Regions from separate parts of the Streptomyces sp. NPDC085866 genome, predicted to be linked through region 2. Evidence: predicted binding sites of a transcription regulator. Region 2 holds the regulator's gene; each other region holds the start of a gene.

Region 1 (2,265 bases), on a different contig from region 2:
ACGGCACGATGGTCGACGACATGCGACGGTTCCTGAACAAGGTCACGCGCGAGGGGTACGCCGTGGCGCGCCTGGAGGACTACCTGTGAGGCGCCGGGGGCGATCCGGGCGTGGTCCGGGAGGAGCACGGTCCGGGCCGGCCGTCGTACTCGCGTCGGCCCTCCTGCTCACGGGCTGCGCCCAGTCGGTCGACCCCATCGAACGCCTCGGCAAACGGGCGGCCCAGGGCATACGACAGCCCAGCCCGGCCGTCAGCCAGGCGTACCGCCGCTGGGGCCTGTCCGCCCCGCTGGCCGTCCCGCCCCGCCACCGTGTCCACCCCCTGACGGCCCACGGGGCGGATGCCTCCCCGCCCCGCGTCGTGGACCACGTCGCCACCACCGACAAGGTCGTCTTCCTCACCTACGACGACGGCGCCGAGCGCGACCCGCGCTTCGTCGACATGGTGCGCGACCTCGCACTGCCGGTCAGCTTCTTCCTCACCGACAGCGTCGTCGGCCCCGGCTACGGCCACTTCGCCCGCCTGCGCGCGGTCGGTGCCGACATCGAGAACCACACCCTCGACCACCCGGCGATGCCCGGACTGCCGTACGCCGGCCAGCGCGCCGAGATCTGCGGCCAGCAGGACAAACTCAAGTCCCGCTTCGGCATCCGCCCCCACCTCTTCCGCCCGCCCTACGGCACGTACGACACCACGACGCTGCGCGCCGCCGCCGACTGCGGCATCTCCACGCTCGTCCTGTGGCGCGCCGCCATGACCCCCGACGGCATCGCCTACACGCACGGAGAGCGCCACCTGCGCCCGGGCGACATCGTCCTGGTCGGCCCCGACGAGGCCACGGGTCCCACCCTCAGGGAACGCACGGCACGCCTGCTGCGGCGGGTGCAGGCAAGTGGGCTGACGGTGGCCCGTCTTGAGGACTACCTGTAACGGTTCTTCAGCAACGGTTCCGGTCGGGCGCCGGCCGCACCGGTCCGGCCCGTCCGGCGTTCGAGGACGAGGCCGTTCAGGCCGATCTTCCCCGCGACGCGCCGCTTGCATTGGCACTCCGCTTGACCGAGTGCTAATCCCGGTCATAGTCTCGGCTCTGGCACTCGGCAGATGAGAGTGCCAACAAACGCGACGGGCAGGTCCGGCACCCGCGACGACGGATCGACCTGGTCGCCACCTCAGACAGTTAACCCCGTGAGATCTCCGAAGGGGGAGGTCGGATCGTGACGACCGCCAGCTCCAAGGTTGCCATCAAGCCGCTCGAGGACCGCATCGTGGTCCAGCCGCTGGACGCCGAGCAGACCACGGCCTCTGGCCTGGTCATCCCGGACACCGCGAAGGAGAAGCCCCAGGAGGGCGCCGTCCTCGCCGTGGGCCCGGGTCGCTTCGAGAACGGCGAGCGCCTTCCGCTCGACGTCAAGGTCGGCGACGTCGTCCTGTACAGCAAGTACGGCGGCACCGAGGTGAAGTACAACGGCGAGGAGTACCTCGTCCTCTCGGCTCGCGACGTTCTCGCGATCATCGAGAAGTAATCACCTCCAGCACTCAGTTGCTTCCAGCTGCGCCCCTGGCACCCGCGACCACATAAGAAGCCGGGCGCCGGGGCGCAGTTCTTTTTTCACCCACAGATTTCCGAGAGGGCTCCCGCTGTCATGGCGAAGATCCTGAAGTTCGACGAGGACGCCCGTCGCGCCCTCGAGCGCGGCGTCAACAAGCTGGCCGACACGGTGAAGGTGACGATCGGCCCCAAGGGCCGCAACGTCGTCATCGACAAGAAGTTCGGCGCCCCGACCATCACCAACGACGGTGTCACCATCGCCCGCGAGGTCGAGGTCGAGGACCCGTACGAGAACCTCGGCGCCCAGCTGGTGAAGGAGGTGGCGACCAAGACCAACGACATCGCTGGTGACGGCACCACCACCGCCACCGTGCTCGCCCAGGCGCTGGTGCGCGAGGGCCTGAAGAACGTCGCCGCCGGCGCTTCCCCGGCCGCCCTGAAGAAGGGCATCGACGCCGCCGTCGCCGCCGTCTCCGAGGACCTCCTCGCCTCGGCCCGCCCGATCGAGGAGAAGTCCGACATCGCGGCCGTCGCCGCGCTGTCCGCCCAGGACCAGCAGGTCGGCGAGCTCATCGCCGAGGCGATGGACAAGGTCGGCAAGGACGGTGTCATCACCGTCGAGGAGTCCAACACCTTCGGTCTGGAGCTGGACTTCACCGAGGGCATGGCCTTCGACAAGGGCTACCTGTCGCCGTACTTCGTGACGGACCAGGAG
Region 2 (2,265 bases):
GACGTACAGGTCACCGGCCGGACCGCCACCGGGGCCGACCTCGCCCTCGCCGGCCAGCTGGATGCGGGTGCCGTTGTCGACACCGGCCGGGATCTTGACGGTGAGCGTGCGCCGGGAGCGGACCCGGCCGTCGCCCGCGCACTCCGGGCACGGGGTCGGCACGACCGTGCCGAAGCCCTGGCACTGGGGGCAGGGGCGGGAGGTCATGACCTGGCCCAGGAAGGACCGGGTCACCTGGGAGACCTCACCGCGGCCGCGGCACATGTCACACGTCTGGGCGGACGTGCCGGGTGCGGCACCTTCACCGTTACAGGTGTTGCAGACGATCGCGGTGTCGACCTGGATGTCCTTGGTCGTCCCGAAGGCCGCCTCGTCCAGCTCGACCTCGATGCGGATCATCGCGTCCTGGCCGCGCCGGGTGCGCGAGCGCGGGCCGCGCTGCGACGCCGTGCCGAAGAACGCGTCCATGATGTCGGAGAAGTTGCCGAAGCCACCGGCCCCGAAGCCGCCCGCTCCGGCGCCGCCCGCCTGGGAGAGCGGGTCGCCGCCGAGGTCGTAGACCTGCTTCTTCTGCGGGTCCGACAGCACCTCGTAAGCGGCGTTGATCTCCTTGAACCGCTCCTGGGTCTTCGGATCCGGGTTGACGTCCGGGTGCAGCTCGCGCGCGAGCCGACGGAACGCCTTCTTGATCTCATCCTGCGACGCGTCGCGGCGCACGCCGAGAACGGCGTAGTAGTCCGTGGCCACTTACGACTCCGCCAGGATCTGTCCGACGTACCGTGCCACTGCGCGTACCGCTCCCATCGTTCCCGGGTAGTCCATGCGGGTCGGTCCGACCACGCCGAGCTTGGCAACCGCCTCGCCGCCCGAACCGTAGCCGACCGACACGACGGAGGTGGAGTTGAGTCCCTCGTGGGCGTTCTCGTGCCCGATGCGCACGGTCATGCCCGGATCCTTCGCCTCGCCGAGGAGCTTGAGGAGCACGACCTGCTCCTCAAGGGCCTCCAGGACGGGCCGGATCACGAGGGGGAAGTCATGTCCGAAGCGGGTGAGATTGGCGGTGCCGCCGATCATCAGCCGCTCCTCGTTCTCCTCGACCAGTGTCTCCAGCAGGGTGGAGAGCACTGCGGAGACCGTACCGCGGTCCTCGACGTCGAAGGCCTCGGGCAGGTCCTCGACGAGGCGCGGCACGTCGGTGAACCTGCGGCCCGCGACCCGGCTGTTCAGCCGGGCCCTGAGGTCCGCCAGGGACGCCTCACCGAAGGGCGCCGGGCAGTCGACCATCCGCTGCTCGACCCGGCCGGTGTCCGTGATCAGCACGAGCATCACGCGCGCGGGGGCGAGCGAGAGCAGCTCCACGTGTCGCACGGTGGACCGGGTCAGGGACGGGTACTGCACGACGGCGACCTGCCGGGTCAGCTGCGCGAGCAGCCGTACCGTGCGGGCCACGACGTCGTCGAGGTCGACGGCGCCCTCGAGGAAGTTCTGGATCGCCCGGCGCTCGGGCGCGGACATCGGCTTGACGCCCGCGAGCTTGTCCACGAACAGCCGGTAGCCCTTGTCGGTGGGGATGCGCCCGGCACTGGTGTGCGGCTGGGCGATGAACCCCTCGTCCTCCAGGGCCGCCATGTCGTTGCGCACGGTCGCCGGGGAGACGCCGAGGTTGTGCCGCTCGGTGAGCGCTTTCGAGCCCACCGGCTCCTCGGTGCCCACGTAGTCCTGGACGATGGCGCGCAGCACCTGAAGCCTGCGTTCACTCAGCATTCGCGCGCACCTCCAGCATGTCGTCCCCTCGGCTCTTCCGGTCGCCCGCCTGGCACTCTGCGTGTCCGAGTGCCAGCCTTCCCCAGCCCAGTGTACGGGCGTGGGGTACTCACCGGGCAAGGTCGGTCCTGCTGATGGGCGTCCCCCGGCTCGAGCGAGGCCGAGAGCGGGGGAAGGTTCTACCGCTAGCGTCGCGGTATGACGGTGACTTGGGAAGAGCTGGGGTGGGAGCGGCTGGCGCCCGTGGTCGGACGGTGCCGGCTGCCCGGCTGGGACTGCACTGTGGGCCTGGTTCTCGGGGCGGGTACGGCGCTGGTGGTGGACGCCGGGTCGAGCCCGGCCGAGGGCGAGCGGCTGCGGACGTGGGCGCAGCAGCTGGCGGGGCACGATGTGACCCATCTCGCGCTCACCCATCCCCACTTCGACCACGTCTTCGGCGCGGCCGCCTTCACCGGGGCGCAGACGTACGCGGCGGTGGGCATCGACTCGGTGTTCGCCCAC
Region 3 (2,265 bases), on a different contig from region 2:
GCGGTTACCGATTGTTCATCGAATGGCCTCCTCCGTGAGAGAAGCGGAGGGGGCCATTCTGTGTGATTGAGCGCGGTACAGTTGGGGAACGCGTGCCGGGTCTGCGGGTCGCAAGCCCCGGAATCATGCCTTACGCCCGGTGAGAAGCAGCCAAAGTGCCCGCGTTATATGCGGCTTTTGCGCCATTTATGGGGCCCGACTTGCCCTGAATTCGGACGAATTCTCGGCAGATTCCGGATCGGGCTCGTCCAGAATTCTCGTCCGATTGACCTGTTGCAGAGGGCAGTTGGACAGATACATTCAGCCGCGGTCGACGCGTTCCGGCGCACGCCCCCGACCAATGGGGGGTGAGGTCTGACCCGGGTCCGCGAAGTGTGGATCTGTGCAAGGGCCAGTAATAGGGGAGTTAGGCATGGCTCAGGGCACCGTCAAGTGGTTCAACGCGGAGAAGGGGTACGGCTTCATCGCGGTCGACGGTGGTGCGGATGTTTTCGTCCACTACAGCGCGATCCAGATGGACGGTTACCGCACCCTGGAAGAGGGACAGCGGGTCGACTTCGAGATCTCGCAGGGTCAGAAGGGCCCGCAGGCGGACATGGTCCGGCTGGCGACCAGCTGAAGCACGCGTCGACTGACAGCGACGTTCTTCTGTTCATCTTCGAAGGGCCCGTGCCTCCTGGGGTACGGGCCCTTCGGCATGCCCGGCGCCCCTGTTCGCGCGCGGCTGAGCGCCCCCTCCGGCATGCCCGAGGCGCTTGCACTCGGGGGTGCCGAGTGCTAATCATTGGCGTTAGCACTCTGAAGGTGAGAGTGACAAAGAAGGACCGGGTCGGTGAGGCCCGCAGGCCAAGTGGGGCAAGGAACCACAGGTCGGCGAGCCGTCCGTCGCGGGCGCGGGCGCGGTCCGAAGGAATCACCCCCAGTCCTGGAGGGACCACTTCACATGGCCAAGATCATCGCGTTCGACGAGGAGGCGCGGCGCGGCCTCGAGCGCGGCATGAACCAGCTCGCGGACGCCGTCAAGGTGACGCTCGGCCCCAAGGGCCGCAACGTCGTCCTCGAGAAGAAGTGGGGTGCCCCCACGATCACCAACGATGGTGTCTCCATCGCCAAGGAGATCGAGCTCGAGGACCCGTACGAGAAGATCGGCGCCGAGCTGGTCAAGGAAGTCGCGAAGAAGACGGACGACGTAGCCGGTGACGGCACGACGACCGCGACCGTCCTGGCCCAGGCCCTGGTCAAGGAAGGCCTCCGCAACGTCGCCGCGGGCGCCAACCCGATGGCTCTGAAGCGCGGTATCGAGAAGGCCGTCGAGGCCGTCTCCGCCGCCCTGCTGGAGCAGGCGAAGGACGTCGAGACCAAGGAGCAGATCGCCTCCACCGCGTCCATCTCCGCCGCCGACACCCAGATCGGCGAGCTGATCGCCGAGGCCATGGACAAGGTCGGCAAGGAAGGCGTCATCACCGTCGAGGAGAGCAACACCTTCGGTCTGGAGCTCGAGCTCACCGAGGGTATGCGCTTCGACAAGGGCTACATCTCCGCCTACTTCGCGACCGACATGGAGCGCATGGAGGCGTCGCTCGAGGACCCGTACATCCTCATCGCCAACTCCAAGATCGGCTCCGTCAAGGACCTGCTCCCGCTGCTGGAGAAGGTCATGCAGTCGGGCAAGCCGCTCCTGATCATCGCCGAGGACGTCGAGGGCGAGGCCCTGTCGACCCTGGTCGTCAACAAGATCCGTGGCACCTTCAAGTCCGTCGCCGTCAAGGCCCCGGGCTTCGGTGACCGCCGCAAGGCCATGCTCGGCGACATCGCCATCCTCACGGGCGGCGAGGTCATCTCCGAGGAGGTCGGCCTCAAGCTGGAGAACGCGACCCTGGACCTCCTGGGCCGCGCCCGCAAGGTCGTCATCACCAAGGACGAGACCACCATCGTCGACGGTGCCGGCTCCTCCGACCAGGTCAACGGCCGGGTGAACCAGATCCGCGCCGAGATCGAGAACAGCGACTCGGACTACGACCGCGAGAAGCTGCAGGAGCGCCTGGCGAAGCTCGCCGGCGGTGTCGCGGTCATCAAGGCCGGTGCTGCCACCGAGGTGGAGCTCAAGGAGCGCAAGCACCGCATCGAGGACGCCGTCCGCAACGCCAAGGCGGCCGTCGAGGAGGGCATCGTCGCCGGTGGTGGCGTGGCCCTGCTGCAGACCTCCGGTGTCTTCGAGAAGCTGGAGCTCGAGGGCGACGAGGCCACCGGTGCCGCCGCTGTGAA

Evidence for each region. Region 2 encodes HrcA, which represses chaperone genes, less so after heat shock. Its sites were predicted from a motif close to TTNGCACTCNGNNNNNCNGAGTGCNAA; they were not measured.
Region 1: groES (co-chaperone GroES) is a predicted target of HrcA. The motif match lies at 1,042-1,068, and genes of this name have one in related genera.
Region 3: groL (chaperonin GroEL) is a predicted target of HrcA. The motif match lies at 755-781, and genes of this name have one in related genera.

The regions. Positions count from the first base shown of each region.
Region 1 is NZ_JBITSQ010000010.1:263,682-265,946, forward strand. Features, by position in the region: gene ACIF83_RS26535 (polysaccharide deacetylase family protein) at 1-89, shown strand, start outside; gene ACIF83_RS26540 (polysaccharide deacetylase family protein) at 86-931, shown strand; gene groES (co-chaperone GroES) at 1,216-1,524, shown strand; gene groL (chaperonin GroEL) at 1,645-2,265, shown strand, end outside.
Region 2 is NZ_JBITSQ010000001.1:642,118-644,382, reverse strand. Features, by position in the region: gene dnaJ (molecular chaperone DnaJ) at 1-747, opposite strand, end outside; gene hrcA (heat-inducible transcriptional repressor HrcA) at 748-1,764, opposite strand; gene ACIF83_RS02810 (MBL fold metallo-hydrolase) at 1,963-2,265, shown strand, end outside.
Region 3 is NZ_JBITSQ010000006.1:510,108-512,372, reverse strand. Features, by position in the region: gene ACIF83_RS18030 (cold-shock protein) at 413-619, shown strand; gene groL (chaperonin GroEL) at 944-2,265, shown strand, end outside.